DNA from 3 places in the Allobacillus sp. SKP2-8 genome. Region 1 is predicted to be linked to each of the others. Evidence: riboswitches for the same ligand, from Rfam matches in the RefSeq annotation. Region 1 holds a riboswitch; each other region holds the start of a gene.
The links. A riboswitch is a leader RNA that binds a small molecule or an ion and turns the genes downstream of it on or off. The one in region 1 is predicted to bind S-adenosylmethionine.
Positions count from the first base shown of each region.

Region 1 (11,082 bases):
CAAGAAAAATTCAGGTGCAAGCTTGATCGACCTAGGTGATGACGTTGCACTCCTTGAATTCCATTCACAAAGCAACGCGATTGGACCAGACATTCTTCAAATGATCAATTATTCATTGGAAGAAGTGAATAAAAATTATAAAGGGCTTGTCATCGGGAACCAAGGCAAGAACTTCTGTGTCGGTGCAAACCTTGGCATGATGCTGATGGAAGCTCAAGACTTTAACTTCATTGAATTGGAAATGATCGTTAAACAATTCCAAGACACAATGATGAATATTAAATATAATGAAAAGCCGGTTGTCGTCGCACCGTTTGGTATGACGCTAGGTGGTGGAGCTGAAGTCAGCCTTCCAGCTGCGAGCATTCAAGCTTCTCAAGAGACGTATATGGGCTTAGTTGAATTCGGTGTCGGTTTAATTCCAGGTGGTGGCGGAACGAAAGAGCTTTATTTGAAGTCACTACGCGGCTTGCCACAAGGACCTGATTTCGATTTAACGAAAGTAGCGAATGACGTATTTGAGAAAGTGGCAATGGCACAAGTGTCCACTTCAGCCGCTGAAGCACGTGAAAGCGGATTCTTGGATAACCATGACAAAATCAGTGTTAATGGTGATCACCTCATCTATGACGCTAAACAAAGTGTGCTTGGCTTAGCAAAAGCAGGGTACCAAGCGCCAAAACGTGAAAAAGTACCTGTTGTTGGTGAACCAGGCTATGCAGCGATGTTACTGGGAGCTAAAGGCCTTGTACAAGGTGGCTATGCTTCTGAACATGACTTGAAGATTGCTGGGAAATTAGCTTATGTTCTTGCAGGTGGAAAACTTGCATACGGAACACTGGTCGATGAACAATATCTACTTGACTTAGAACGAGAAGCATTCATCAGCTTAATTGGTGAAGCGAAAACACAACAACGTATGCAGCATATGTTGATGAAAGGTAAACCACTACGTAACTAATAAACGGAATAACTCCAATTCGAAAAAAGGGGGAGAAATTGTGAGAGAAGCAGTCATTGTCGCAGGTGCAAGAACACCTGTCGGTAAAGCGATGAAAGGATCATTCGCAAATACACGTCCAGATGATCTTTCCGCTGTAACCGTAAAAGAAGTATTGAAACGTGCGAACAATTATGACGGCCCAATCGATGACATCATTATCGGTTGTGCGATGCCTGAAGCAGAGCAAGGAATGAATATGGCAAGAAACATCGGAGGTCTTGCTGGGTTGGATCATGATGTACCTGGCATTACAATCAATCGTTATTGTTCATCAGGACTACAAAGTATTGCCTATGCAGCTGAGCGAATTATGCTTGGAAATGCGGAAACGATTATCGCTGGTGGAGCTGAATCCATGAGTTTGATTCCGATGGGCGGACACGTTATCAAACCAAACTTGGACTTAGTTGAAAATGCACCAGGCTATTACATGTCAATGGGACATACAGCTGAGGAAGTTGCACAACGATTCGGGATCTCCCGTGAAGACCAAGATGCTTTTGCTGCTCGAAGCCACGAGCGTGCCGAGAAAGCATTAAAAGAAGGTAAATTTGATGATGAAATCGTTCCGGTTGATGTTGTACAACGCAAAGTCGGTCCAGAAAATAAAGTTCATGAAAAGACGGTAACAGTTTCCAAAGATGAAGGTGTACGTCCGGGTACAACACCTGAAGTTTTATCGAAATTGAGACCAGCGTTCACGATGGGTGGTTCCGTCACAGCTGGTAATGCTTCACAAATGAGTGATGGTGCAGCATCTGTTTTAGTCATGGACCGTGAAAAAGCAGAGAAAGAAGGACTGACACCAATTGTGAAATTCCGTTCATTCACCGTACAAGGTGTCGAGCCTGAAATCATGGGGGTCGGACCAGTTAAAGCAATTCCGAAAGCAGTAGAAATGGCTGGTCTTGAATTGTCGGATATCGGATTGTTTGAACTCAACGAAGCATTTGCTTCTCAATCATTACAAGTCATTCGTGAACTTGGATTAGACGAAAACATCGTTAACGTAAACGGTGGAGCAATTGCATTAGGTCACCCACTCGGTTGTACAGGTACGAAGCTGACTGTTTCATTAATGAATGAGATGAAACGTCGTAACGTGAAATATGGCGTCGTCACAATGTGTATCGGTGGCGGTATGGGTGCAGCTGGCGTATTTGAATTACTATAAAACATTCATTATTGGAGGGTAAACGTATGAGCGAAACACAAGAAAAAGTAATTAAAGGCGGAGGCTTCTTAGTAGAAGACATTGCTGCTGAAGATATGTTAACACCAGAGGATTTTACAAGTGAGCATAAAATGATTGCCAAAACGACGGAAGAGTATGTAAAAGGTGAAGTTTGGCCAGTCCTTGATAACTTGGAAAATCATGAGTTCGATAAGTCTGTTGACTTGCTTAAAAAAGCAGGAGAGCTTGGTCTTCTAGGTGCAGACGTACCAGAAGAATACGGCGGACTCGGATTGGATAAAGTCAGTTCTTCCTTGATCACTGAGAAAATGTCCCTTGCTGGTGGATTCTCCATCACTCACGGTGCACACGTTGGTATCGGCTCGCTACCAATCGTTTTCTTCGGTAACAAAGAACAAAAAGAAAAATATCTACCTGTCCTGGCAACTGGTGAGAAGTTAGCGGCTTACGCATTGACTGAGCCAGGTTCAGGATCTGACGCATTAGGTGCAAGTACAACAGCTAAGTTAAATGAAGCGGGAACTCATTACGTACTTAACGGTGAAAAACAGTGGATCACTAACTCAGCATTCGCAGACGTATTCGTCGTCTATGCGAAAGTCGATGGCGATAAGTTCACAGCATTTATCGTTGAACGTGAATTCCCTGGCGTATCTACTGGACCTGAAGAGAAGAAAATGGGAATCAAATCTTCTTCTACACGTACATTAGTGTTGGAAGATGCAGAAGTACCAGTTGAAAACGTACTCGGTGAAATCGGCCGCGGTCACATTATCGCGTTCAACATTTTGAACGTTGGTCGTTATAAACTAGCAATCGGTGGCGTCGGTGGTGCGAAACGTGCCATTGAAGTCGCTACGAAATATGCAAACGAACGTAAACAGTTCAACACACCAATCTCAAGCTTCAGAATGATTCAAGAGAAACTAGCAAATATGGCAGCTCGTACGTATGCCAACGAAAGTTCCGTTTACCGTACAGTTGGTCTTTTTGAACAGCGTATGGGTGGATTATCCCAAGAAGAGTTGAACGACGGATCAGAAGTTGCGAAAAGTATCGCGGAATACGCAATCGAATGTTCCATGAACAAATATATGGCAACAGAACTACTTGATTATGCAGCTGATGAAGCTGTTCAAATCCACGGTGGCTATGGCTTCATGCAAGAATATGAAGTTGAGCGTATGTACCGTGATTCAAGAATCAACCGTATTTTTGAAGGAACAAACGAGATTAACCGTATGCTCGTCCCAGGCACATTCATGAAAAAAGCCATGAAAGGCCAGCTACCACTTCTTGAAAAAGCAACAGCATTGCAAGAAGAGCTGATGACAATGATGCCTGAACCGGTTGGTGACGAAACACTTGAACAAGAGCGTTACCTACTGAAAAACGCGAAGAAGATCGGCTTATTGGCTGCAGGAATCGCTGCTCAGAAGTTCCAAGATAAGTTAGAACAGGAACAAGAGTTATTAGCGAACATTGCTGATATGGCTGGTGAAATTTACAATATGGAAGCCGCAATCCTTCGTACAGAAAAAGCAATCAATAAAGACGGCGAAGAAAAGCATAAACAGAAAGTTCTTTACACACAAGTTTATGTTCAAGAAGCATTTAACAGCATCGAAGCGGATGCAAAAGAAACATTAGTTGCGAGTGACTCTGGGGACAGTCTACGCATGATGCTTGGTGCCCTTCGTAAACTAACTCGTCACGACCCAACAAACGTAATTGAGAAGAAACGTGAGATTGCGAAGACATTAATTGAAGAAGAAAAATATACGGTTTAAAGATAGGTTAATAGATTGACCATTACCTCAGTGGAGTAACTTCTGCTGAGGTTTTATATCGTTTTTCATTTCGTAAGTAACCAAAGCTTACTATACAAGTTGTGTCTTCCCTCATCCAAACGGAAATATGCTAAACTAACGGTGGAGGTGTTTTCAGATGACAGTAACGATCTATCAATATCCAAAATGCGGCACATGTCGGAAAGCATTAAAATGGTTGGATGAGAACAATATAGCTTATGAATCAGTACATATTGTCGACAACCCACCAAGTGAATCCGAATTGAAGAAGATTATCGAACAAAGCGATCTGCCGATCAAGAAATTCTTCAATACATCAGGAAAAAAATACCGTGAATTAGGGTTGAAAGACAAGCTGGATGACATGGCTGACGATGAGAAAATCAAGCTACTTGCATCAGATGGAATGTTAATGAAACGTCCATTGGTGACGGATGGCAAAAAATCAACAGTAGGATTCAAAGAAGAGACTTTTGAATCGGAATGGAAATAAAACAGCAAGAATGTGTCATCCATTCAATAAATATAGTAGAATATAAGTAGTTAAATGGTTATAGGAGGGGTCGAACGATGAATTTACCAAAAGATTTACGTTATTCAAAAGAACACGAATGGGTGAAAGATGAAGACGGTAAGGTTCGAATCGGCATTACGGAATTCGCACAAGACGAACTAGGGGATATTGTGTTTGTTGAATTACCAGAAGTCGGTGACGAATTGGAATTGGATGAGCCATTTGGCAGTGTTGAATCCGTTAAGACAGTGTCTGAATTATACGCACCTGTTTCAGGAAAAGTTGTCGAAGTTAATGAAGAATTAGAAGACAGCCCTGAATTAGTGAACGAATCCCCATACGAAGGAGCTTGGATGGTTGTTGTTGAATTAGACGACTCATCTCAGCTAGAAGAACTAATGGATGCTGACGCATATCAAAAAATGACAGAAGAAGAAGAATAGAACCTTGAAAGCTGATCGATCGTGATCAGCTTTTTCCATAGGTAATGAAAACAAAATTTGGTGATCATACATGGATGAGTTGTCAAAGGTAATTATCGTAGAAGGAAAGCAAGATAAGAAAAAAATTAAACGGGTACTTGAGGATGAAGCTTTTATTTTATGTACATTCGGAACACTTGGTTTACATGCGTTAGATTTAATGATTGAAGAGCACCAGCTAGATGATCGTGATGTGTTTATTTTGACGGACGAAGATGAACCAGGCATCAAATTAAGAAAGTTACTGAATCAAGAAATCTCTCATGCTCAAAACCTCTATATCGACCGAAAGTATCGGGAAGTTGAAGAAACACCTGAGTACGTGTTAGCATCAATTTTACAAGCAGCTGATATAAATGTTGATGTGGATTTTTTGAAAGGGTTTGAATGAGCATGAATGCAATTAACGAAAAGAATGCGCAATTTCTAGTAAAGAAAAAGCAGTATCATATATTATTTATCAATAGTCCCTTCTGCGGTACATGTAAAGTGGCAAAACGAATGCTTCTTTATATAGAAGACACACTGGAAGACAGTAAATTTTATGAACTAAATGGACTGACTGCACCAGATTTTCTACAACAGTACAATATTATGAGTGTTCCATGTTTAATGGTGTTTAAAGACGGCAAGCCAGTCGATCGAATCTATACATTTCACTCTGTGCCATATTTATTAAAAGAACTTGGACCCTACTTGGTCACGGAGAAAAATAAAATATAATTATACTTATACATCTGACATGCCGAACGAAGGATACTCCTTGCGTTCGGTATTTTTTATGGAAGGCAAGAAAATGGAAAGCCGTTGATAAACGTCATGAAGCCGTTGAAAAATGCAGTGAAGCCGCCGAAAAAACATGAGAAGCCGTTGAAAAATCGGTAAAAGCCGTCGATAAAATATGCGAACCCGTTGAAAAACGTCATGAAGCCGTTGAATAATGAGTAGAAGCCGCCGATAAATCCTCCGTTAAGTTCGATCTTTCCATAAAAATAGGCTGTGACAAAGTTATAAACTTAGAAGCACGAATATTAATCTAACTTAGCGTAGGAAATATACGGAGACTTCTGCGGTCAACTAAATGCGGCCACGTCCTGTGGCCAACGTTGACACTAGCCCGTCCTGGGCGTCGGGAGCAAAAGCCTAGGTGAGACCCCGCAGTGCGAAGCACGAGGAGGCTCAACAGCTGCCCGCGAAAAGCGGAGTATATTTCCGAAGCGGGTATTTCCGCATTACTAAATTAGAATGTTCGTATCTGAGTCAACTTTAAAGATATTGTCCCAGCCTCATTTAGAAACGCTTATGCCAATGCTTTACTGATTACCTGCAAAATCTCCACAAAGTCAGCTTGATCACCGAATCGACCGACCACTTCACCATTCTTATCAATGACGATTGTCGTTGGGACGGAAGTGCAATCATAAAGGTCATATACTTCACGACCGTTATCTTTCAAAACGGGCTGGGTTAAAAATTGCTCTTGATATTTCAACGCTTCTTCCTCTGACCGCTCACGACCAGTCACGTTAATCGTAATCATTTCTAATTCATCGTTACGCGTTGTTTTATAAAATTGCTCTTTTTTCGGCAAGTCTCTTGCACAGTCTGGACACCAAGATACCCAAAAAGTAAGAACAATGACTTTTTTGCCGAGTACTTCATCTAGAGAGAATGTTCGGTCTTCATTTAAGTAAGGTAATTCAAACTGAGGTGCTTTCATTTTATATTTCCCCTTTTTCAAAAATAAGATTGACGACCAACTCGCTTCATGCTAATATTAACATTAATACAAATCGCATAGCAAAATTTCTTATCAAGAGTGGCGGAGGGAACGGCCCTGTGAAGCCCGGCAACCATCGAATTTATTCGAAAGGTGCTAATTCCTGTTCATGCTGAGTGCATGGCAAGATAAGAGAGAGATCAAACGTTTCTTTCTTGTTCTTGCAAGGGAGATTTTTTTATGTGTTAACAACGTATCGCTTTAACGTGTTAAATTAACAATTTTATAGATAAACTCTTATCAAGAGAGGTGGAGGGACTGGCCCGATGAAGCCCGGCAACCACTGGATGATGTTTAAAATCATCCAACAGGTGCTAATTCCAGCAAAGCAGGGGATGCTTTGAAAGATAAGGGAACGAAGGCCCGATTCCTTTCTGTTCTCTTATGCAGGAAGGTTTTTTTATTTACTAAAGAAAGAGGGAGTTACATGATATCGATTAAAAAGCTTTCGAAACATTTTCAAACGAAGGATCAAACGGTTCAAGCAGTCGATGATGTTTCATTAGATATTGAAAAAGGTGAAATCTTTGGTGTGATTGGTTATTCTGGTGCAGGTAAAAGTACGTTCGTTCGTCTGTTGAATCGACTGGAAGAACCGACGAGTGGAGAAATCACACTTGACCAGCAGTCATTGACCCAATTAGGAAAAAATGATCTGCGGAAAAAACGACAAAAAATAGGAATGATCTTTCAGCATTTTAACCTACTTTGGTCTCGTACCGTTTATGAAAACATTGCATTTCCTTTAGAAATTGCTGGTGTCGATAAACAGAATAGCAAAGAAAAAGTGAATGAATTGATTGAGCTTGTGGGATTAAAAGGAAGAGAAAACAGTTATCCATCACAGCTAAGCGGTGGTCAAAAACAACGTGTTGGCATCGCCCGAGCGCTCGCAAACGATCCCGAAGTGCTGCTTTGTGATGAAGCAACTTCCGCCCTCGATCCGGAAACGACGGATGATATCTTGGATTTACTTGTATCCATTAATGAAAAACTGAAATTGACGATCATCTTAATTACGCATGAGATGCATGTCATTCAAAAAATTTGTCATCGCGTAGCAGTTATGGAGCAAGGGAAAGTCGTTGAAGTCGGTGATGTGTTGGAAGTGTTCATCAATCCGAAAGAGAAAACGACGAAACGATTTGTTCAGCAATTATCACCGCTTGAACATGACCCTGAACGGTTGAAAGATTTCATTACGGAAGATGAAAGCAAAGAAGTGGTGAAGCTACATTTCGTCGGCGGTACAGCGAGACGGAGTTTGATCAGTGAAGTCGCAAAACAGTTCGATGTTTACGTGAATATATTGCAAGGATCAATTTCACAAACTCAGGAAGGCTCTTACGGTACATTGTTCGTTGAACTGGATGGGGAGCGAAAAGTGATTGAAGCATCGATGGAGTATATTCGCAACTCAGGTGTAGAAGTAGAGGTGGTTACAAATGCTTAACGAATTATTCCCAAATGTCATCATGGATGACTTATGGACAGCAACGTATGAAACATTATATATGACGGTTATTTCAGTAATCGGCACTTTTATTCTCGGAATTATTCTCGGTTTAGTTCTTTATTTAACCGATCGAGGAAATCTTTGGAGCAACCGGTTGGTGAACGGAATCACAGCGACGTTCGTTAACGTTTTCCGTGCCATCCCGTTCATTATATTAATTTTATTGCTCATTCCATTTACAGACTTTTTGATGGATACCATCCGTGGACCGAAAGCAGCTTTACCGGCATTGATTATCGGTTCGGCACCGTTTTACGCACGGTTAGTTGAAATTGCCTTAAAGGAGGTAGATAAAGGGGTAATTGAGGCAGCAAAGTCAATGGGGGCAAAAACCCACACGATTATTTTTAAGGTTTTATTGCAGGAATCAAAACCAGCACTAGTCGGAGGTCTGACGGTTACAGCAATTGCGTTAATCGGTTATACAGCTATCGCAGGAGTGATTGGCGCAGGCGGCCTTGGTGATTTAGCTTATATGAATGGTTTCCAACGAAGAAATAATGATGTTGTCTTTGCATGTACCGTCTTTATCGTCGCCATCGTCTTCATTTTTCAATGGGCAGGCGACTTTACGGCAAAAAAAATGGATAAACGATAAAAGGGGAGTTTAAAAAACATGAAAAAATTATTATTGGTTTTATTAGGAATTACATTGATTGTGACATTGGCAGCGTGTGGATCATCTGATGAAGAAAGTAATGGTGATTCTAACGGAGAAGATACTACTGAAATTGTCGTTGGTGCAACAAGCGTTCCTCACGCTGAAGTGTTAGAGGAAGCAAAACCGCTTCTTGAAGAAAAAGGAATTGACCTAACGATTGAAACGTACCAAGAGTATGTATTGCCAAACGAAGACTTAGATAACGGCACACTCGATGCAAACTACTTTCAACACATTCCTTACTTTGAATCACAGCAAGAAGATATTGGGTATGATTTTGTGAATATTGGCGGCATTCATATCGAACCTTTAGGCATTTATTCTAAGAACATCGAAAGTATCGATAATGTAGAGGAAGGAACAGTCGTACTTCTAAGTCGTTCTGTTGCCGACCACGGAAGAGTTCTTACTTTGCTTGAACAGAATGATTTGATCAAAATAGATGAAAATGTAAACAAAGACGCTGCAACTGTTGAAGATGTGGTTGAAAACCCATTGAATCTTGAGTTTGATGCAAGTATTGAACCAGCAATGCTTCCGGAATTTTATGAAAGAGAAGAAGATGCATTAGTCGCAATCAACACAAACTACGCAATCCAAGCGGGCCTTGAACCGAGAGAAGATTCGTTAATTATTGAAGAGTCCGACTCACCTTATGTGAACATCATCGCAGCGCGCGCAGAAGATGAAAATAACGAAGCGCTCCAAACTTTGGTCGAAGTTCTTCGTTCTGAAGAAATCACGAATTTCATTGAAGAAAAGTATGAGGGCGCTGTCGTACCGGTTAAATAAAATCTGAATCTTTAGCATTCGAGAGAAATGTTCAGTTATCCATACCAATTATAAGAATGAGGGGTATAACATCAAATAAGATGTTTATACCCCTCTTCATTCGGATAAACCTAATCTATAAGGGTTTTTGAATCCTTAACATTCGTGGTATTCTATATAACATCAAAGACGAAAGGAATGATTTTTCATTATTAATGACAATGAGATTGACTTGAATTACACAGAGGATATGGAGAAATCCATGCAGCAATCTCACGGAATGGGGTACAAAGAATACAGTATGAACCTCAATCGAAGACTACAAGTTGAACAAAAGCGAGAGAATGATTATAAGAAGTGTAATAACTTAGTTTCAGAAGTTGGACGACAATTACATCGTTAATGAATAAAAAAAGCCCATCAACTCCAGCCAAATTATTGGTTGGAGTTGTTTAAATTAGGTGGTGGATCTTTAGGTTACATAAGACCTTCTGGGAGTTTTTGTGAAAAATATCCCGTAGTAGAGAGTGGTTATCAAACACGGAAGCCGATCAATATTAGAATCATCCGTTGTTGAGCGTGCCTATCAAGCCCGGAAGCCGACCAATTTTAGAGCCTTCCGTAGTAGAGAGCGCTTATCAAGCACGGAAGGCGAACAATAATTGAATCTTCCGTAGTAGAGAGCGTCTATCAAGCACGGAAGGCGAACAATAATTGAATCTTCCGTAGTAGAGAGTGCTTATCAAGCCCGGAAGCGGATCAATTTTAGAGCCTTCCGTAGCTGAGAGCATCTATCAAGCCCGGAAGCGGATCAATTTTAGAGCCTTCCGTAGCTGAGAGCATCTATCAAGCCCGGAAGCGGATCAATATTAGAAACTTCCGTAGCTGAGAGCATCTATCAAGCCCGGAAGCCGACCAATTTTAGAGCCTTCCGTAGCTGAGAGCATCTATCAAGCCCGGAAGCCGACCAATTTTAGAGCCTTCCGTAGTAGAGAGCGCTTATCAAGCCCGGAAGCCGATCAATTATAGAAACTTCCGTTGTTGAGCGTGCCTATCAAGCCAAGAATTCGAACAATTATTGAAGCTTCCATCAAAGCACGTTCTCGACGGCATTTCGCGCTGCACAAGCACTCATTTAAGTATCGAGACGAGAACGCCAATCAAGCCCGGAAGCCGATCAGTATTAGAATCTTGTTTATAGAAGGCTACTAACCCCGCGTTTAAAAAACTGAGTCGGAGAGTCCTATATAAGCGAGATTCTGATTCTCATCATTCGGCCTTTCATTCTCACCATGAAAAACTCCTTCTATATCAATCTAAAACTCCACAATTCCAATGCCAAGAAATCA
Region 1 covers NZ_VMHF01000009.1:21,323-32,404, reverse strand. Annotated here, with positions in the region: gene FPQ10_RS08460 (3-hydroxyacyl-CoA dehydrogenase/enoyl-CoA hydratase family protein) at 1-961, shown strand, start outside; gene FPQ10_RS08455 (acetyl-CoA C-acetyltransferase) at 1,002-2,177, shown strand; gene FPQ10_RS08450 (acyl-CoA dehydrogenase family protein) at 2,204-3,988, shown strand; gene FPQ10_RS08445 (arsenate reductase family protein) at 4,146-4,502, shown strand; gene gcvH (glycine cleavage system protein GcvH) at 4,580-4,966, shown strand; gene FPQ10_RS08435 (toprim domain-containing protein) at 5,037-5,396, shown strand; gene FPQ10_RS08430 (thioredoxin family protein) at 5,399-5,728, shown strand; gene FPQ10_RS08425 (TlpA family protein disulfide reductase) at 6,306-6,725, opposite strand; SAM riboswitch class I at 6,813-6,920, shown strand; SAM riboswitch class I at 7,020-7,139, shown strand; gene FPQ10_RS08420 (methionine ABC transporter ATP-binding protein) at 7,213-8,238, shown strand; gene FPQ10_RS08415 (methionine ABC transporter permease) at 8,231-8,899, shown strand; gene FPQ10_RS08410 (MetQ/NlpA family ABC transporter substrate-binding protein) at 8,918-9,754, shown strand; gene FPQ10_RS13090 (YuzK family famiily protein) at 9,966-10,136, shown strand.

Region 2 (11,082 bases), on a different contig from region 1:
TATTTACTGTTACCTGTTGTCGCATTTGTCAATATCTACGAGAGTGATATCAACTTAAACGTTCTCTTTGATGTCTTGTTTTTTCAAGGAATTTTATCCATTTTACTAATGATATTTTCGTATAGTGTCGTCAAATTACTTAAGCTTGATAAAGGGATGTCAGCGGTTTACAAGAATAGTGTTGTATTGATCAACTCTGGAAATTACGGAATACCCGTCAGCCAGATGATTTTTCACCAACATCCACTAGGGATGACCATCCAGATTATCGTGATGCTTATTCAAAATTTCATTACGTATACATATGGTTTAATGAATTCAGTTTCTGTTCATGCAAAAGGAAAAGGGGCTGCTTTCGGTCAATTTCTGAAGCTTCCGATGTTATATGCTTTGTTATTGGGAGTGGTTTTGAAAGCATTGAATATCAGCATCCCAACGGTTCTATGGCAACCGCTAGAAAACTTATCGGACGCTTTTTTGGCCATTGCTTTGTTGACACTTGGTGCGCAGCTTGCCTATGTCCAGTTAAAAAAGTTTAATAAACTTTTATTGTTGTCAATCCTTGGTCGTCTGTTTGTTTCGCCAGCTTTGGCGTTAGGGCTGATTTTTATTCTCGGATTGGATGGTATTGTCGCACAATCATTGTTTATCGCTAGTTCTTTTCCGTCCTCAAGAAATAGTGCGCAATTCGCCTTGGAATTCGATCATCATCCAGAGTTAGCTGGCCAGATTGTTTTGGTTTCTACAATTCTAAGCAGTTTGACTGTTGGTGTCGTGATCTATGTTGCTGAAGTGCTATTTGGATAATGGAAGGTGAAGGTAATGAAAAAAGTTTTAACAGATTTGACTTGGGTTGTGCTTCAATTGTCCGCGGTGATTGCTGCATTCATTGGCGTTCTTTTAGCCGGGAATGGAAATGGTTATTGGGTTTTTTTCATCGTTTTGACCTCTGTTTTGACGTTTTTGGCAATTACACGTGCTACTAAACTGGCTGAATAAATTTATAAGAAAAAATTCGTAGTAGTTGGATAGAAAAACGACAACCGAATATAGTGGTTGTCGTTTTTCTTTTTGTTTATACGGTTGTTGTTTCTGTGTTCGATGTTATCCCTGTAGCTTTGGCAATAGCTTGCTCTAAGTCATCGATTAAATCATCGACGTGCTCAATGCCGACAGACAAGCGAATTAAATCTTCAGTGACCCCAGAGGATTGCAGTTCTTCTTCGTTTAACTGCTGATGAGTTGTGCTTGCCGGGTGGATGATCAAGCTTTTGGCATCCCCGACGATTGCGAGGTGCGACCACAGATCTACTTGGTTAATGACTTCTGCACCTGCTTCGTATCCACCTTTAATGCCAAAGACGACGACAGACCCCGCACCTTTTGGTAGATACTTTTTGGCGAGTTCAACGGATTCATGGTTTTCTTGTTCAGGATACGTAACCCACTCGACAGCTGGGTGAGATTCCAGGTAGTCAACGATCTTTCGCGTGTTAGCTACATGTTCTTTTAATCGAACATGAAGCGTTTCGATTCCAAGGGCAATCTGGAAAGCGTTGAAAGGACTTAAAGCAGCACCGGTATCACGTAAAACCTGTACGCGGGCCTTTGTGATGAAAGCAGCTTCTGGTAAAGCTTCGGCATAAACTAACCCATGATAGCTAGGGTCAGGCTGTGTGAAACCAGGGAATCGTTCATTATCCCAGTCAAACTTTCCACCATCGACAATGATTCCACCTAATGTTTTACCGTTTCCACCTAACCATTTTGTTGCCGAGTGGACGACGATGTCAGCGCCGAAGTCAATTGGACGACAGAGATAAGGAGTTGCGAAGGTATTGTCAATGATGAGCGGCACGCCGGCTTTATGTGCGATTTTAGCGACTCTTTCAATGTCTAAAATGTTTAAACCTGGATTTCCGATTGTTTCGGCAAAAATGGCTTTCGTTTTTGGAGTGATGGCCTCTTTAAAATTCTCTGGATCTTTCGGGTCGACGAATCGAGTAGTAATGCCATGTTTCGGGAATGTCGTCGCAAACAAATTGTATGTCCCACCATATAACGTTGAGGCTGAAATAATTTCATCGCCAACTTCCGCTACGTTGAAAATTGCTGCTGTGATTGCCGCCATTCCACTGGAAAGCGCCAATGCACCGACACCACCTTCCAATTGAGCAACTCGTTCTTCCAATGCGCCGACTGTCGGATTTCCAATTCGTGTATAGATATAGCCTTGCTCTTTTAAGCCAAACAAATCAGCTGCATGCTCTGTGTTATTAAATTGGTAAGCATTCGTTTGATAAATCGGCAATGCACGTGAACCGGTTGCCGGGTCTGCTTCTAGTCCTCCATGAATACTGACAGTTTCCAAACGATAATTTTTCTTAGTCATGTAAATCGCTCCTTTTAATTTTTAATAGTTTCTAAAGACATTGATTTTTCTTGAATAAAAGGTCCCCATTTTTCAAACTCAACCAAAAATCCATCATGTCCGAAGATTGTTTCGACCTCGTGATATTCTGCATACGCCCCAGCTTTCTCAAGATCTGTCACGAAGCGGTTAATTTTTTCTGGTGGATAAAGCAGATCATTTTGAAATCCCAAAGCAAAGATCGGCACATTCAATTGCTCAAGTACTTGTTGATAGCTACCTCGGCCTCGGGTGATATCGTGTCCGTTCATCACTTCCAATAATCGAATATAACTATATGGATTGAAGCGGTTCGCAAGCTTTTCGCCTTGGTAATTTAAGTAAGACTCAACATCGTATACACCATTTTGTTGTTGTCTGGAAAATCGCTTGCTGAACAATTCTTCCGGTCGATAAGTGACCATACCGACCATTCGTGCCAAATGTAATCCGTCTTTTGGCTGTTCACCATTTTTAAAAGCCGGATCGCGTAGGATGGCTTGCTTTGCGATGTGATTAAAGGCGATCGCATAATCGGAAAAAACAGGTGTGACGGCAATGGGGAAGATGGCCTCCATGTAATCGGGATACATAAATCCCCACTCCAATACTTGCATTCCACCTAAGGAACCACCGATGACCGCTTTCAATTGATCGATGCCCAAAATGTTGAGTGCAACAAATTGAGCTTCAACCAAATCACGAACGGTGAGTGTCGGGAATTGATCCTGATAAGGTTTACCATTCGATTGCAGTGAACCCGGTCCAGTCGAACCATCACATCCACCTAACACATTGAACGTAATTACTTGATAGCGTGTCGTATCGATGTATCCACCGTCTTGAATCAATCCATGCCACCAACCAGGATTGGATTCAGTCCCTACAGCGAATTGGTTTCCAGTTAGTGCATGACAAACGAGAATGGTCGGTGCATCGATCGGACCACATTGTTCGTAGGCAAGGTGGATCTCATCCAATTGTTCGCCGCTTTCCAAACTGAAATTTGGAATGGAAACTGAACCATGCTGCACAGTCTTTGTCATTGATGTTCTCCTTTCATTTTGATCTCACGGTATTAAAAAGACCTCCCTGCTTTGAGCAGAGAGGCCAGAATATACGATGTCGACATTTTGGTCCCTCTCATCTCTCAAAGCAGATTTGCTTTGCTGGAATTAGCACCTTTTAAAACCGTTGTTTAAAGGTTGCCGGGCGTCATCGGGCCAGTCCCTCAGCCACTCTAGATAAGAGTTTGAAAAATATTAATTTTTTGAGTTAAATGATATGTTAGCACGTTGAAGGAGAAGTGTCAACGCGTAAAATGATTTTTTGTATCTCTATATACCTGGTCGGCTGTGAAAATTGCATGGAAATTCTTATAGGAGGTCTCTAGACGTCCGAATGGCTGAAAAAATAGAGAGCGTCTATCAAGCACGGAAGCTGAGCGAATATTGCTGCTTCCGTAGAAGAGAGCGTGTATCGAGCACGGAAGCTGGGCGAAAATCGAAGTTTCCGTAGAAGAGAGCGTGTATCGAGCACGGAAGCCGAGCGGAAATTGAAGTTTCCGTAGTAGAGGGCGTCTATCGAGCACGGAAGCTGAGCGATTATTGCTGCTTCCGTAGTAGAGAGCGTCTATCAAGAACGGAGACCGAGCAAATTTCGTGACTTCAGTAGTTGAGAACACGTATCAAGAACAGAAGTCGGGTAATTATTGCCATTTGCCGGAAAATTTATAGAGAATGTCTATCCTCCGAGTGGCTATGAAAATTGCACAAAGAGTCTTATAGAATGAATCGCTGTCGATACAAACCAATAATCACAAAAATGGTTATTCGCATAGATTAAACTGAAATATATTTTTGAAAGGAAGTTGGTTTATGAATTACGGATACCTAAATCATCCATATAACCATTCCATGCCTGATTGTGGTTGTCACCCATTTGTTGTCAATATTGCCGGCGCTACCCGGTCCAATGAAACATTTCGTACAGCGATTTGGACGGGAGAACATTTTCAGGTGACGTTGATGACCATTATGCCTGGTGACGATATAGGCTTGGAAATTCATCCGAATACGGATCAATTTTTACGGATAGAAGAAGGGCATGGATTTGTTCAGATGGGAGATCAAAAGGACCGGTTAGATTTCTGTGTGGAAGTTGGACCAGGTGATGCGGTGATGGTACCAGCAGGAAAATGGCACAACATGACAAACATCGGTCCATTTCCATTAAAACTGTATTCAATTTATGCGCCCCCTGAGCATCCCTATGGAACTGTACATGCAACAAAATTAAATGCGATGGAATCAGAACACGGGTATTAAATGTAGAAGCACGAAAAGATCATTTGAAGAAACAAGAGGAATGCACATGCAAAGTGCGTTTCTCGTTACATATATTTTTCGAATTATCAATGTTCAATAGCAACCTTAACTTTGATTTGGCAGGCCCGTTAGAAATGAAAAATTGGCGCTATAAGACTAAGTAGTTCCGTTTCTGTGGAGAAAATTCGAAATATCAATAAAGTTTTTGATAAAACGCTTTTCCATCGAAAGGATTAGCGCTTTTTCATAAATACGATGTAATGTATAATTTGAATTATGTAATTTATATGTTACAGTAACACTGTGTGAGGAGGGATTATATAAGTGAAAAATAATGTGAAGATAGCTCGTGTTCAAAGGGACTTAACCCAACAGCAACTAGCTGAAAAAGTAGGCATCACCCGTCAGACAGTTAGTTTAATTGAAAAAGGAAAATATAATCCCACTTTAAAATTGTGTCTTTCGATTTGTGATGTCGTAAATAAGTCATTGGATGAATTATTCTGGGTAGAGAAGGAGGAGCGAATGGAATGATCAAAAAAATTAAAGATGAACGATTGAAACTGCAAAACTTACAGAACATCAGGATTTTATTCTTATTTGAGAACATTGCGATTATTGGTATATTAGGGTATGACCTAGTCACCAAAGGAATGGATGGAATGAGAGCTAATCCGTTATGGTATGTTCTTATTTTGACAGGAGTTATTTCCGCATACTTGTCTATGGGGATCAGTGTAGATCATGAATCAAGTAAAAAGTCTCCGAAAAAGGGACTGGTCATTTCAGTAATTGTAAGTTCGATTATTGCCATTGTATTTGGGGGTTTAATTACCTTTACAGGTGATATTTCAACTGGAATACTTGTAGGAGGAATATTCTTTGTTTGTTTCCTTGTTCCATCAATTTACATTTATTTCCTGCGTACAAAGCGACAAAATTAAATTTCAACAATCGGGCACAGTCGTGACACACTCATTGCGCATGAATAAAACATCATCCTTGAAAATGAAAATACATTGCACCAAGCGGAATTAGAACAACTTGTGTTTTGCAAGTCGAAAACAGTTGGAGAAATTGTATTCAATTATTGGGATTAACTTCTAAGTTAACAGATTGAGTCTTTCAACGTCGTTTTCTAATTAACTATATTCATGTCTAAACATTGGAAACCACTCGACGAAAAAAGAATCTCCTATAAATTTACCATGAAGCTGGGCGCTCCCAGAACTATTAATTAACAACATTTCAACTAATGTCCAGGATGTTTGCTTTCCCAATTAAAATCAGTATTCTCAATAATATCATATAATTTATTCTCTCCTACTACTTTATACGCAGCGTCGGGTAAATGAACAAACTCTTTACCTAATGCGATGGTATAATAACTACCATTCGCAGCGGAATAAGTACTAGTCGAAGTTCTAATAGTGATTAAATAATCAATCGAAGGAGTTTTATCTGTTTCTTTAAGCTCCATTTTTTTAGGTTTCTCTATAATGCTTTGAATTACTTCTTGGGAATTTGAATGCACCAGTTTGTGATTTCGCTTGTCATCAATTTCAACTTCCACTATACCTTTACGATCAATTGACAATTCAGATATTGCAGATTCATACGTAGTATATTTACTTTGATCATTGATAAACCATGCTACCGCAACAAACACAATAAGCATTGTAATCAGAATTTTTTTCTTCAAATCATCTCTCCTTTTTTAATCATAATCATATAGTTACTCTTATTAAAACATATAAGTATTATAATGGTAAAAATGGCTTAAACCTTCATTTGAAGTTTAAGCCAATATTTTCATTTGTTTATGCTAACAATTCTCAATAACTTTTCTATCTTTATTAATGATATAAAAAAACGCTTGGAGTACTAAAACCCAAGCGTTTTATATGCTTTTTATACTGCTATTATGGTGCAAGATGCAGTGCAATCAGTACGTTATTTAAACGATTATTTTATTGCAGAATCAGAGCCACTTTCCAAAAAAAGTGGATTTACCTCAAATTTATTATGCTTTTTTCCCATAAGGCAATAGATGGTAAAGTGTCATGAGGATTGTACCACCTAATGCGATGAATCCTAATACAAAGTACAATGTCGATCCACCGTATTGGTCAATAATTGCACCACCGAGAAGGGAGCCAATTATTCCTGATACACCGAAGAAAACGGCATAGAAAAGTAGGTGCCCGGTCGACTGCAAAATACGTGGAATTAGTCGTGTGACATAGTCCATTGCAGACAAGTATAAAATTCCGAAGGTTAGACCGTGTAAGAATTGCAACCCAATAATCATCCAATAATCATCGACAAGAGTAAATAAGAACCAACGAAGCGTGTAGATTGCTCCGGCTAAAATCACGAAGATCAATGTGTGATACTTTCTGAACCATTTTCCGGCAAAGAAAAATACAATGGCTTCACTAATGACTCCGACAAACCAAGCGACACCGACGTTAAAGTTGGAACCGCCTAGTTGAGCAATATATAAACCGATGTAACTATCATTCGCACGGTGTGATACGGTTAAAAACATCATAAAAAATAGAAAGAAGATAAAAGGCTTATATTTTAATAAACTAGCCGCATCTTTGAAACTGATCGGCTCTTGTTCAACTTTCACGTCTTTCACTCGGAAAGTGACGAACAAAGCGATGAATGCGAAAGCCAAATATGGCCAAATCATGTATTCTACACCGTAAATAGTGAGTACGAGTCCAATGGCGAGTGAAGACGTCGCAAAGCCGACAGATCCCCAAGTACGAATCGTCCCGAATGAAACCCCGACATCATCTGCACGGCGTTGCGCTAAACTATCACCAAGTGCGCCAATTGGTGTTGAAAAGAAATAAAATAAAAATCCGAAGAAAATAAGTAAGTAAAATTGCGTGACACTTAAGAAAATCGAGCTGAATATAATTAATCCGAAAATACAAATCAATAAAAATCGTTTAACGGTTTTATGCTTGTCACTCATATAGCCCCAAAAAGGTTGGGATATAATTTGCGCAAGCGGGCCGACCGCCAACACAAATCCGATTTCTGACCCTGTTAATCCTCGTTCAGCAAGGTATAATGGTAGATAACTAATAATAATTGTATTGGTTGCATGAAAGGCAAATAACAATGCTTTCAGAGGTGTCAACGATTGTTGTTCTGACATAAAATCACATATCCTTTAATTAGATTGACTAAATTACTATAACTCATTTTCAAGGGAGTTTCCAGAAACATAATTTCGAATGAAAAAAAGGTGGAATATCCATGGCGATCAATTATCGCAAGTGCCCAGCGTGTGACTCAACGAATGTCATTCCGATTGTATACGGTGAACCCGATTCTTATTTAGCCCTGGAAGCCGATGAAACAAAAGTCTTATTGGGCGGCTGCGTAATCATGCCAAATTCACCCGAATATCATTGCCGCAATTGTGAAAAAGAGTGGACCCGTGAAGAATCAATCACTCATGCTTATGAACAAATTGAACGGTTGGAAATGAAAATTGGTAGTTTTTCTGAAGGACATACGAATATGATGATCGATTTCGTGAAACAAACAGTGGTGTTGAGCCGTAGTTATATAGAAGAAGACTCAGTTCAAAGAACATTAACAAATGACGAAATAAAAAGCATTCGTTTTAGGTTACGGCTTGTCGATATTCTAAATTGGAGAAGACAGTACACCGACTCCCGAATTTTGGATGGTCAGCAGTGGAAAATAACTTTGTATAGAAGTCGAAATCGTCGAAGTATAAAGCGGGCTGGTGACAACCGATATCCGGAGCAATGGGAAGATTTTTGTGAGTTAATGAGTGACATAACAGGGAAAGAATTTAATTATTCGTCAAATGGAGGAGGAAAATATGATTGAAAAAGACGATCGGCCTAAATTAGATATACCGAAAACGGCATCAGAAAAGCTTTGGGACATTATTGGCTATACAGCTTTTATAGGCTCGTTGGTTTTCCTTGGATTTGTGTGGGGGGAGTTGCCAGACGAAGTGCCAGCACATTATAACTCCAGTGGAGAAGTCGACCGTTGGGGATCTAAGTTCGAGTTATTCATTTTACCGGGAATTGGCCTTTTCATTTTGTTACTGATGCAGTTGTTCGAACGCCATCCAGAGACACATAATTATCCTCAACGAATCAATGAAAAGAATGCACGTGAATTTTATATAAATAGCCGTAAAATGATTAATCTGATCAAAAATCTATGTTTAGTAATATTTTCATTGATTTTAATTGAATCGGTATCTATTGCGATGGAGTGGACAGGAGGATCGGGGCCATGGTTGTTTATTTTATTGACTGTTAGTGCGATTGTTCCGATTATTATTGGTATGTTGAAACAACGAAAAATTCGATAACATTGAAAATAATTTAGAAGATGATGGATACCGAGTGATCAACGGCTGGAAGCAAACATTCGATGTCTGCGAAAGATAATTCGATGGCTAGGGAACGGAATTCGATGTCTGCGCAAGCTAATTCGACGGCTTGCTGCGATAATTCGATGGCTAGAGAAGGGAATTCGACGGCTGCAAGTGAAAATTCGATGTCTTTCCAGTGAAATTCAACGGCTAGGTTTAAAATTTCATAAAAAAAGTCACCTGAGTGGAATCCTTCAATCCCAAATCCCATTTAGGGCACGAGCCCCTTTTCGGCAGTACAAGGTGACGAAGCTTCCCTCAATGCATAGGATGATGTAAGCCTAGCAATTGAGGAGATGATTATATGAACCACTCAAACTTTGGTGGACCTTATCCACACCCAGATGACGAAAGGCAATGGGGAAACTTATTACAAGGACTTTTCGGTTTTGGAAATTGGGGGAATCAACCACCATTTGGACCACCCGGACAGGGAGGTAGACCACCAGGCCCACCATTCGGACCGCCTAGTGGAGGACCAGGAAGACCGCCATTTGGGCCGCCGCCAGGTCAAGGAGGAGATGGACCACCAAGCTCACCGCCACCATCATTTACACCGACCCAGCAACAGGTGAGTGTATATGCTGTAGATCCTGGTGGCATAAGAGGATGCCTTTACCGTTATACGTATGTTTGGTTGAATAACCGTCAACAGTTCTGGTATTATCCAACATTTGTCGGCAGAAATTCCATTGCCGGCTATCGCTGGATGGGCTTTTATTGGGCCTATTTCGGTATCGATTTAAAACGAATCGATTCTTTCCAATGTTTCTAAAAGAATAGAAGGAAGCCACATACAATGTGGTTTCCTTTTTTAATGTATTTCTTTTAATCTACATAAATTCAGAAAATAATGTATGTTAAAATAATAGTTAAGAAAACTAGAGGAGCTAACCACTATGTATGAATTAAAGACAAAAGAAAATGATCACAGTGTCATCGAGTTTATTGAAAATGTAGAGAGCGATAAGAAGAGAGAGGATGCTTATCGTTTGCTCGACCTTTTTACGGAAACATCAGGTTATGAGGCGAAAATGTGGGGAACAAGTATTATCGGATTCGGATTCTATCATTATAAATACGATACAGGTCATGAAGGAGATGCCCCGTTGGTTGGTTTTTCACCAAGAAAAGCTCGGTTCTCCATATATTTAGCAACAGGCGATACGGAGAGAGAAGAATTGCTTGGAAAGCTGGGAAAGCACAAGGCGGGCAAGGGTTGTATATATGTGAATAAGCTGCAAGATATTAATACCGATATACTTAAACAATTAATTAATCAATCGATTGATTTTTTGAAGAAGCGTTATGAATAGATACTGTTGGAACGGTCATACAAAAATATAGTAATAGATAAAGATAGCGTACGAGCTTGATAGATGGAGGAATCATTCGTGGATGTGTTAACACGCGCCTATTTTGTCAACTTAGAATCTGATGAATGGGATTTACAGTATGAGGCATATCAAAGAATCTTAGAAATGACGAAGCAAGAAGTAGATTGGGCCTATGAAGTATGGGATGACATTGTACAAAATCTTTCAAATCGAGATGCTCATATACGTTCGCGCTGTGCTCAGCTATTGGCACACTTAGCAATCAGCGACCCGCAAAAAAGAATCCTTGATGATTTTTCACTGCTGTGGAAGGTGACAACGAGAGACCCAAAATTCATTACGAAAAGACATAGCTTGCAATCCATCTGGCGAGTCGGTTTAGCCGGTCAAGAGCAAAAAGAGCTGTTGCTAGAGCACTTCATAAAATGGTTTAAGCATTGTCATCAAGAGAAGAATTGTACATTAATCCGTTCAGATCTGTTGCAAGGATTACGAAACCTTCACGAACAACAATCTTGTGACGAGGTGAAGAAAATTGCTCTGGAGTTAATTGAAATCGAA
Region 2 covers NZ_VMHF01000005.1:39,325-50,406, forward strand. Annotated here, with positions in the region: gene FPQ10_RS06370 (AEC family transporter) at 1-807, shown strand, start outside; gene FPQ10_RS13025 (hypothetical protein) at 823-999, shown strand; gene FPQ10_RS06375 (O-acetylhomoserine aminocarboxypropyltransferase/cysteine synthase family protein) at 1,076-2,392, opposite strand; gene metX (homoserine O-acetyltransferase MetX) at 2,407-3,456, opposite strand; SAM riboswitch class I at 3,551-3,661, opposite strand; gene FPQ10_RS06385 (cupin domain-containing protein) at 4,288-4,737, shown strand; gene FPQ10_RS06390 (helix-turn-helix transcriptional regulator) at 5,062-5,271, shown strand; gene FPQ10_RS06395 (hypothetical protein) at 5,268-5,681, shown strand; gene FPQ10_RS06400 (hypothetical protein) at 5,990-6,439, opposite strand; gene FPQ10_RS06405 (MFS transporter) at 6,761-7,915, opposite strand; gene FPQ10_RS06410 (hypothetical protein) at 8,017-8,622, shown strand; gene FPQ10_RS06415 (DUF1648 domain-containing protein) at 8,615-9,121, shown strand; gene FPQ10_RS06420 (hypothetical protein) at 9,135-9,395, opposite strand; gene FPQ10_RS06425 (hypothetical protein) at 9,489-9,959, shown strand; gene FPQ10_RS06430 (DUF1801 domain-containing protein) at 10,084-10,500, shown strand; gene FPQ10_RS06435 (hypothetical protein) at 10,579-11,082, shown strand, end outside.
Region 2: linked by a shared signal. The riboswitch ahead of metX (homoserine O-acetyltransferase MetX) and the one ahead of FPQ10_RS08420 (methionine ABC transporter ATP-binding protein) in region 1 are both predicted to bind S-adenosylmethionine.

Region 3 (7,866 bases), on a different contig from region 1:
AACAAAAAGAAAGTGTCCGATAATGGACACTTTCTTTTATATTTTTTCTACATATCACATAACTTATATTAAACAGTGATAACCGAGGTGATATTGTGAATCGGGAACCGAAAAGAAAACGTCTCAACCTACCATTGGCTATAGTGCCAATGTCAAATAAAGAAAGAAATCTTAGGGAGACCAACCGAGCCATTATTAATTCTTTTAATAAGAATATTCAAATGCAAGACCCCTACTTAATTGCTGAAGAAATCTTAGAAAGCATTATTGAAGAGGGACATCCAGTTGAAGAAATAGTAAATCTGTTCCATCGAAGAATATCCGAATACCGAAAGTAAGAATTATTTGCAAAATAAACTTGCTTATAACAGGTTTATAGTATAAAACAGAATACTATTGAAACATTTCATGAAATATAAATTAAGGCTACTGATTTACTATCAAAGTGTATTGTCACAAAGTATTTTTCACTTTTGTCAAAATTAGATACAAAAAGTTCGCTTAAAGATCTAAAACCCTTCAGGTTGGAATACATTAATCATGTACTTAATTTCCATTCACAACCTGTTTCATCTAAAATACAAGCGGCTAGTTCTACAGGTGAAAAAGTTATTTAGTTTCTCTCTATCTCAAATCCTTTGTCCTTCAATAACTCGAGCACATTTCCTTCATTAAAAAAGTGAGCGGTTCCTACTGCAACAAAGAAATTTTTGCCGGAATATTCATTTGAGATCTCGGCGATTCGATCGGCCATCATTTGATCTCTTTTGACCATCATATTATCGATATACATCTGTTCGTATTTCTGATTTTCAGAGTTGGAATCTACAGTACGTTTAATATCGGTTAACATTGATTCATCACCAAGTCGGTAACCAGCAAAGCTCTTTATCCCTTCATTGATTTGCTTATCCATATTATCAATAGTCTGTTCGAGCATGTAAGCATAGTAATCATCTGGCTGATTATGAATCAATTCGTAACGTTCCCGACCTTCAAGGCCGATAATTTCCGTGTTTTTTGGTTTTGTTTTTGTCAAATATTCTTCCACGCTATAGTCGCTAGTAAGACCTTTTTTTCCTATTTCATAGTTTATAATTCTTTTAGAGAGCGCGTATGGCTTCATGCTATTCAATTGTCCAAATCTCGCTTTAATCTTTGTTGAATAATCCCTAATTGAATCAACTAATTCTTCTGGCATATGATCTTCTAATGTTTCTCCATTTGGGTAATAGAAATATTCTTGGGTTAGATCTTGTTCATCCTCAGAGAAATGCTTTTCAACTAGAAGAAAGTCTGAGTTTTCAAGTGCTGATTCGATATCTTCTTCAAATGGATACATATCCTCTGTGCCTATATGCATAGTTCCTAAAAAGTGAAATTGATTTTTGCCATCTGTTCCTGTCCAAAAAAAGCCTTTTGTCCGATCAGGTAAATCAAAATCTTCTACACTTATTATATCCTCTTCATTTATCTCCGTTTCATCAATACTTTTTGTCTTTTTTTCTTCTTGTTCATTTACGTCCTCATCGTGATCTTGTGCTTCTTCCTGGCAACCAACAAGTAAAATCAATACCCCTACTAATAAATAAACCATCTTTCTCATGTACTTTCCTCCCCCTATTAAAAAGTGTACCAAAAATTAATCTATATACAATTATTTTCCTTGCGTATATTTCACAACACAGGATTAGTAAAGCTACATCCGACATGTTAGGCCCATATATTTTGAGACCGGGCACATAAATTTCAACTTTGGGTCCATAAATTTGTATGCGGGTCGCATATCCTATGTTCGTGGGCGCATATCCGTATGGAATGGACGCATATTTTTTCAAGATGGGCACATATATTTGGTTGAGTTAATCTTGGTGGGTGAATAGCACGCGCTAATTACGGTTGGGCTCATATATTTCGAGATTGGGCACATAAGTCGCAACTTTGGGTCCATAAATTCGTATGCGGGTCGCATATCCTTTGCTCCCGGGCGCATAACCGTGTGAGATGGAACCATATTATTTCAGAATGGGCGCATATATTATCCGCAGCTTACAATGACCAACAAAAAAAGGACCGGGATCACCCGGTCCTTACCACTTTTTATTCAATTATCCTCTAAACGTTGGTCCTGCTTCAGCGATATCTTTTGTTACATGATCGAACTGTTTGAAGTTTTCATGGAATTTCTTCGCTAAGTCTTGTGCTTGCTGGTCGTAACGATCTTTGTCAGCCCATGTTTTCTTTGGGTGAAGAACTTCTGTTGGTACACCAGGGCACTCGGTCGGAATGTGAAGACCAAAGAAATCGTCTTGTACGGTTTCAACATTTTTCAGATCGCCTTCCAAAGCTGCTTGAACCATGGCACGTGTATAACCAAGTTTCATACGTGAGCCTTCGCCATATGGGCCACCTGTCCAGCCTGTGTTCACTAGGAATACTTCTGAGTTGTGCTCATCAATTTTTTCACCGAGCATTTTTGCGTATTCTGCAGCTGGTAATGGCAAGAATGGTGAACCGAAGCAAGCAGAGAATGTCGCTTGTGGCTCTGTGACACCACGCTCAGTTCCAGCTAGTTTACTCGTATAACCACTTAAGAAATGGTACATTGCTTGTTCTTTTGATAGCTTACTGATTGGAGGCAATACGCCTGAAGCATCAGCAGTCAAAAAGATAATTGTATTCGGATGTCCGGCACGACTTGGACGGACGATATTATCAATATTATCAATTGAGTAAGCGGCACGCGTGTTTTCTGTTAAGCTCGTGTCATCATAGTCTGCTTCACGGTTTTCGTCCAAAATAACGTTTTCCAAAACAGAACCAAAACGAATGGCATTAAAGATTTGTGGTTCTTTTTCAGCAGATAGATTCACGGTTTTTGCATAGCATCCGCCTTCGATATTGAATACACCGTTTTGGCTCCATGCGTGTTCGTCATCACCGATTAAGCTTCTGCTCGGGTCGGCGGATAAAGTTGTTTTCCCTGTTCCGGAAAGTCCGAAAAATAAAGCAACATCACCTTCTGCGCCGACGTTCGCTGAACAGTGCATTGGAAGCACTTCATTTTTAGTCGGTAGCATATAGTTCATGACAGAGAAAATGGATTTTTTAATTTCTCCAGCATATTCTGTTCCGCCAATTAAAACGATTCGGTGCTTAAATGAAACAATAATAAATGTTTCAGAATTTGTACCGTCTACTTCAGGGTCAGCTTTGAAATGTGGAGCAGAAACGACTGTAAATCCAGCCTGATGATTTTCTAGCTCTTCTTTTGAAGGACGGATAAATAGACGATTGGCAAATAGGTTATGCCAAGCAAATTGTGTAATGACTTGGATCGGCAGGCGGTATTTTTCATCCGCACCGGCGAAGCCTTTGAAAGTAAATAATTCATTCTGAGTTTCCAAGTAATCGATAACTTTATGAAATAGATTTTCGAACTTTTCTTCGCTGATTGGTTGGTTGACACTTCCCCATTCAACATGATCTTGGGATTCTTCATCTTTTACGATAAATTTATCTTTCGGTGATCTTCCTGTATATGTTCCAGTTGTTGCGCGAATGGCTCCGGTAGAAGACAGGACGCCTTCCTCACGGCTCAATACTTTTTCAACAAGTTCAGCAACTGAAAGATTTTGATGATTCACGTCTAAATCGGTTAAGCGAGAGACGAGCGAATCAAGTGTATTTGTGCTCATTCATTCATCATCCTTTACGTTTAAGTTAAAGTGTGCTGTTTCAATCTGGTTATTAGTATAACACATTAGATATATTAATCCATACTAATGGTGAAAATAATTGTGACTAAATTATAACAACATTCAGAGGTACTTTACCAACCTTTTATTAAAATTTGATGGATTGTTTTATCTTTCATACTCTAAATCTGTCGCTTAATCATGAAATATCGTATTTAATGTAAACATGTTATGCTTTTATTAAGAAGTTTACAAGCTGATTTTTTTGAAAGGTAGGTTATTTAAATGGAAACGAAAACAAATAAAGAAGAAACTTTGAGACAGTTCCAAACGTATATGCTTCAATTTCCTGAAGAGGCAGAGAACCTCATCCCGTTTATTTCCTTCATTAAAGACCGCGAAGAATTATTTGACCGAAGCGTGTCACCGGGACATATTACCGGTAGCGGATTTGTTCTTCATCCGAATAAGCCGGATCATATATTGATGTTATTTCATAAATCATTGGAAAGATGGTTACAACCAGGTGGCCATGTGGATCCAGGAGAAACACCAGAGGAAGCAGCCATTCGTGAAGTGAAGGAAGAAACAGGCATCGATGTGCGTCTTCATTCAGTACATAAAGAACAGCTGTATCCTTTTGATGTCAATATTCATTACATCCCTACGAATAAACAAAAAGGCGAACCAGGCCATTTTCATTATGATTTCCGTTATCTTTTCGTGACAGATGAGACAGAAATCGGTCAAAATGATGAAGATCACGATGTCAGGTGGGTACATGTTTCAGAAATTCCGGACCAATTAATGGCTCGTGCGATTAAGCAGATTCAAGCGCTGCACCAGTAGATGGACGTTCACGTTTTCAGTAAAGTCGAATTAGTTAATCATTGACAATATAAATTGACAAGTTCCCTTATTTAGCGATATGATAATGCAGAAACGGAATAACTCTTATCCAGAGAAAGCGGAGGGAACAGGCCCGATGAAGCTCGGCAACCATCACAAGCTGTGACAGGTGCTAACCTGATGCAAGGTGTCCCTTGGACGATAAGAGCGGAAGGCGGATAATCACCTTTCCCTTTTGTCATGGATAAATGGGGAAGGTTTTTTTGTTGGATTGAAGACGTTCGTTTTCAATTGATATTAAAACTACGTCTCTGACATCACTCGATTACAAGCCGTATGAAGAGTGATGCTGTCGTCTGACCAGGAGAGAGTGCCGTAATAATTCTTGGGAGGAAATAGATATGGAAAGGAAACGAAGATTATTCACATCTGAATCGGTTACAGAAGGCCATCCAGATAAAATCAGTGACCAGATCTCAGATGCCATCTTGGATGAAATTTTAAAAGAAGATCCAGATGCACGAGTAGCATGTGAAACAATGGTTTCAACAGGTCTTGTTTTAGTATCCGGAGAGATTTCAACGACTTCATATGTTGATATCTCAACAATCGTTCGTGATACAGTAAAAGAAATTGGATATACACGGGCGAAATATGGTTTCGATTATGCGACATGTGCTGTATTGACCTCCATTGATGAGCAATCCGAAGATATTGCTGCTGGAGTCGATGTTGCTTATGAAAAAAGAGAAGGACAAATGACGGATGAAGACATTGAGGCAATTGGTGCAGGTGACCAAGGCTTGATGTTCGGTTTTGCAACGAATGAAACGGAGGAATTAATGCCTCTGCCGATCTCACTTTCTCATAAGCTGTCGAAGCGTTTATCCGATGTTCGTCGAACGGAAGTGATTCCGTATTTACGACCAGACGGGAAAACGCAAGTAACGGTTGAGTATAAGGAAGATGGTACACCAGGACGAATTGATACGATTGTCTTGTCTACACAACATCATCCGGAAATTACATTGGAACAGATCAAGAATGATATTATGGAATTCGTCATTCGACCGATCGTACCAGAAGAGTTAATGGATGATGAGACAAAAATCTTCATTAATCCAACAGGACGCTTTGTCATCGGCGGACCTCAGGGGGATGCCGGGTTGACAGGAAGAAAAATCATCGTAGATACATACGGTGGTTATGCTCGTCATGGCGGAGGAGCATTCAGTGGTAAGGATCCGACGAAAGTTGACCGTTCAGCCGCTTATGCTGCGCGCTATGTCGCGAAAAACATCGTCGCTGCGGGACTTGCTGAAACGTGTGAAGTGCAATTGGCTTATGCAATTGGCGTAGCACAGCCCGTTTCCATTAATGTTGATACATTTGGAACAGGCGCTGTCTCTGAAGAACGGATGGCTGAAGTTATTCCAGAAGTATTTGATTTGCGCCCTGCAGGTATAACGAAAATGCTTGATCTGAAGCGGCCGATTTATAAGAAAACAGCAGCTTTCGGACACTTTGGACGAACAGATGAAGATTTCACATGGGAACGTACAGATAAAGTAGATGAGTTAAAGCGTTTCTTTGAAAATAACTAAATCATAGATTCTTGAAAACAGTTGTTATACATAGTGTATAGCAGCTGTTTTTTTATTAAATCACTCGATTACATTTTGAATTTAAGTAATGTAAAATATAATTCAAAATATTTAGATTTGTGGTACGATGATTATAAATAAAGTTATGGCGCCCAAAGGCTCTGTTAAAGATTAGTGTTGATTTTTAATTGCCTGTGGGTGAAAGCTTTTCGCTGATAAACCGAGCGAAGCCGTCGATAAACTGTGCGGAGCCGTCGATAAACTGTGCGGAGCCGTCGATAAACTGTGCGGAGCCGTCGATAAACTGTGCGGAGCCGCCGATAAATCGAGCGAAGCCGTCGATAAATCGAGCGAAGCCGTCGATAAATCGAGCGGAGTCGCCGATAAACTGTGCGAAGCCGCTGATAAATCGTGGAGAAACCGATATTGAATCATTAACAACGGACTTTAACAAAGCCAAGTGAAAAGGGGGGTCTTTAAATGGTTCCACCAAAAGCTCTTTTTGAGTCTGGATTGAAAATCGTCGGGGTTCTTACGATTATTTGGGGCTTAGTCCATATTACTCCGGTGGTTTTTCAATTTATGTCTATTTATAATCAACCGGATATGATGACGAATCAGAATTTAAGTTCTTATCGTTTTTCGCTAATTTTTCAAGTCGTGTACCCTGTAATTCTTTTGATCATTGGGTTTTACCTACTTAAAGATGGAAAAGCCGTTGTGGAATTAGCCTTTAACAATTTGTCTGCGAAAGACGAAGATAAGATTGGCTCATTATTTTATCTTTTTATGAAGATGGTCGGATTAGTTTTAATCATCTATTCCCTTCCAAAAGCGTTTCAGATTATATCCAATATCATTTTCACATCTTCTGTTAACAGTGTAGGTACGAACGAGCAAACACAATTCATTGTTCAGAATCTCGTAATGGTAGTGATTCAATTTGTATTCGGGTTTTATTTACTGAGAAGCGGAAAGATTTTTTATAAAATTGGCTTCACTAAAAACAATAAAGATGAATGATGGAAGCTAAGTTGAATGGTGTTTTGGGAAAAAATGGAGCTAACGATATGGAGGGGAAGTTATGTCCCAAAGGATCGCTGAACGATTTAAGAACTTTGCTACATTAGAATGTCACGGATCGAGTGATCTCTATGAAAATTTATCGAACCAAATTGCAACAGATAATGAATTGTTGGATTTAAGCATGTATGCAAGAGAAGGGCAACCGATCCCTAACTTACTTTTTGGCGCTGTTCATTATTTGTTGCTACAAGGTGAGGAACATGAATTGAAGGAATTCTATCCTAGCATCGTCGATCAGGTGAGTAGAGAGGATAATCCCTTTCCTTTTTTAAAAGATTTTTGCATGAAAAATAAAGATAAAATAAAGGCCATCTTAGGAAAGAAGCTAGTCCAAACAAATGAGGTACGGCGATGTGCCTATCTGTATCCTGTGTTTTGTTATATATACAACCAGATCAAGAGACCACTTTCACTCATAGAAATCGGGACAAGTGCAGGATTGCAGTTGCTATGGGATCATTATTCCTATTCTTATGGGGACGAGCAAGTCTTTGGCAATCAAAATTCCACTGTTCATTTAACATCCATGGTACGTAATGGTGAAATACCTTATGAATTATTAACATCAATTCCACCGGTCAGTGATCGACTGGGCATAGACTTAAACGTTACCAATCTTACCGATGAAG
Region 3 covers NZ_VMHF01000014.1:823-8,688, reverse strand. Annotated here, with positions in the region: gene FPQ10_RS10170 (hypothetical protein) at 1-23, shown strand, start outside; gene FPQ10_RS10165 (TraB/GumN family protein) at 614-1,606, opposite strand; gene pckA (phosphoenolpyruvate carboxykinase (ATP)) at 2,109-3,698, opposite strand; gene FPQ10_RS13455 (NUDIX hydrolase) at 3,984-4,547, shown strand; SAM riboswitch class I at 4,650-4,755, shown strand; gene metK (methionine adenosyltransferase) at 4,949-6,151, shown strand; gene FPQ10_RS10145 (hypothetical protein) at 6,336-6,641, opposite strand; gene FPQ10_RS10140 (hypothetical protein) at 6,632-7,174, shown strand; gene FPQ10_RS10135 (DUF2332 domain-containing protein) at 7,236-7,866, shown strand, end outside.
Region 3: linked by a shared signal. The riboswitch ahead of metK (methionine adenosyltransferase) and the one ahead of FPQ10_RS08420 (methionine ABC transporter ATP-binding protein) in region 1 are both predicted to bind S-adenosylmethionine.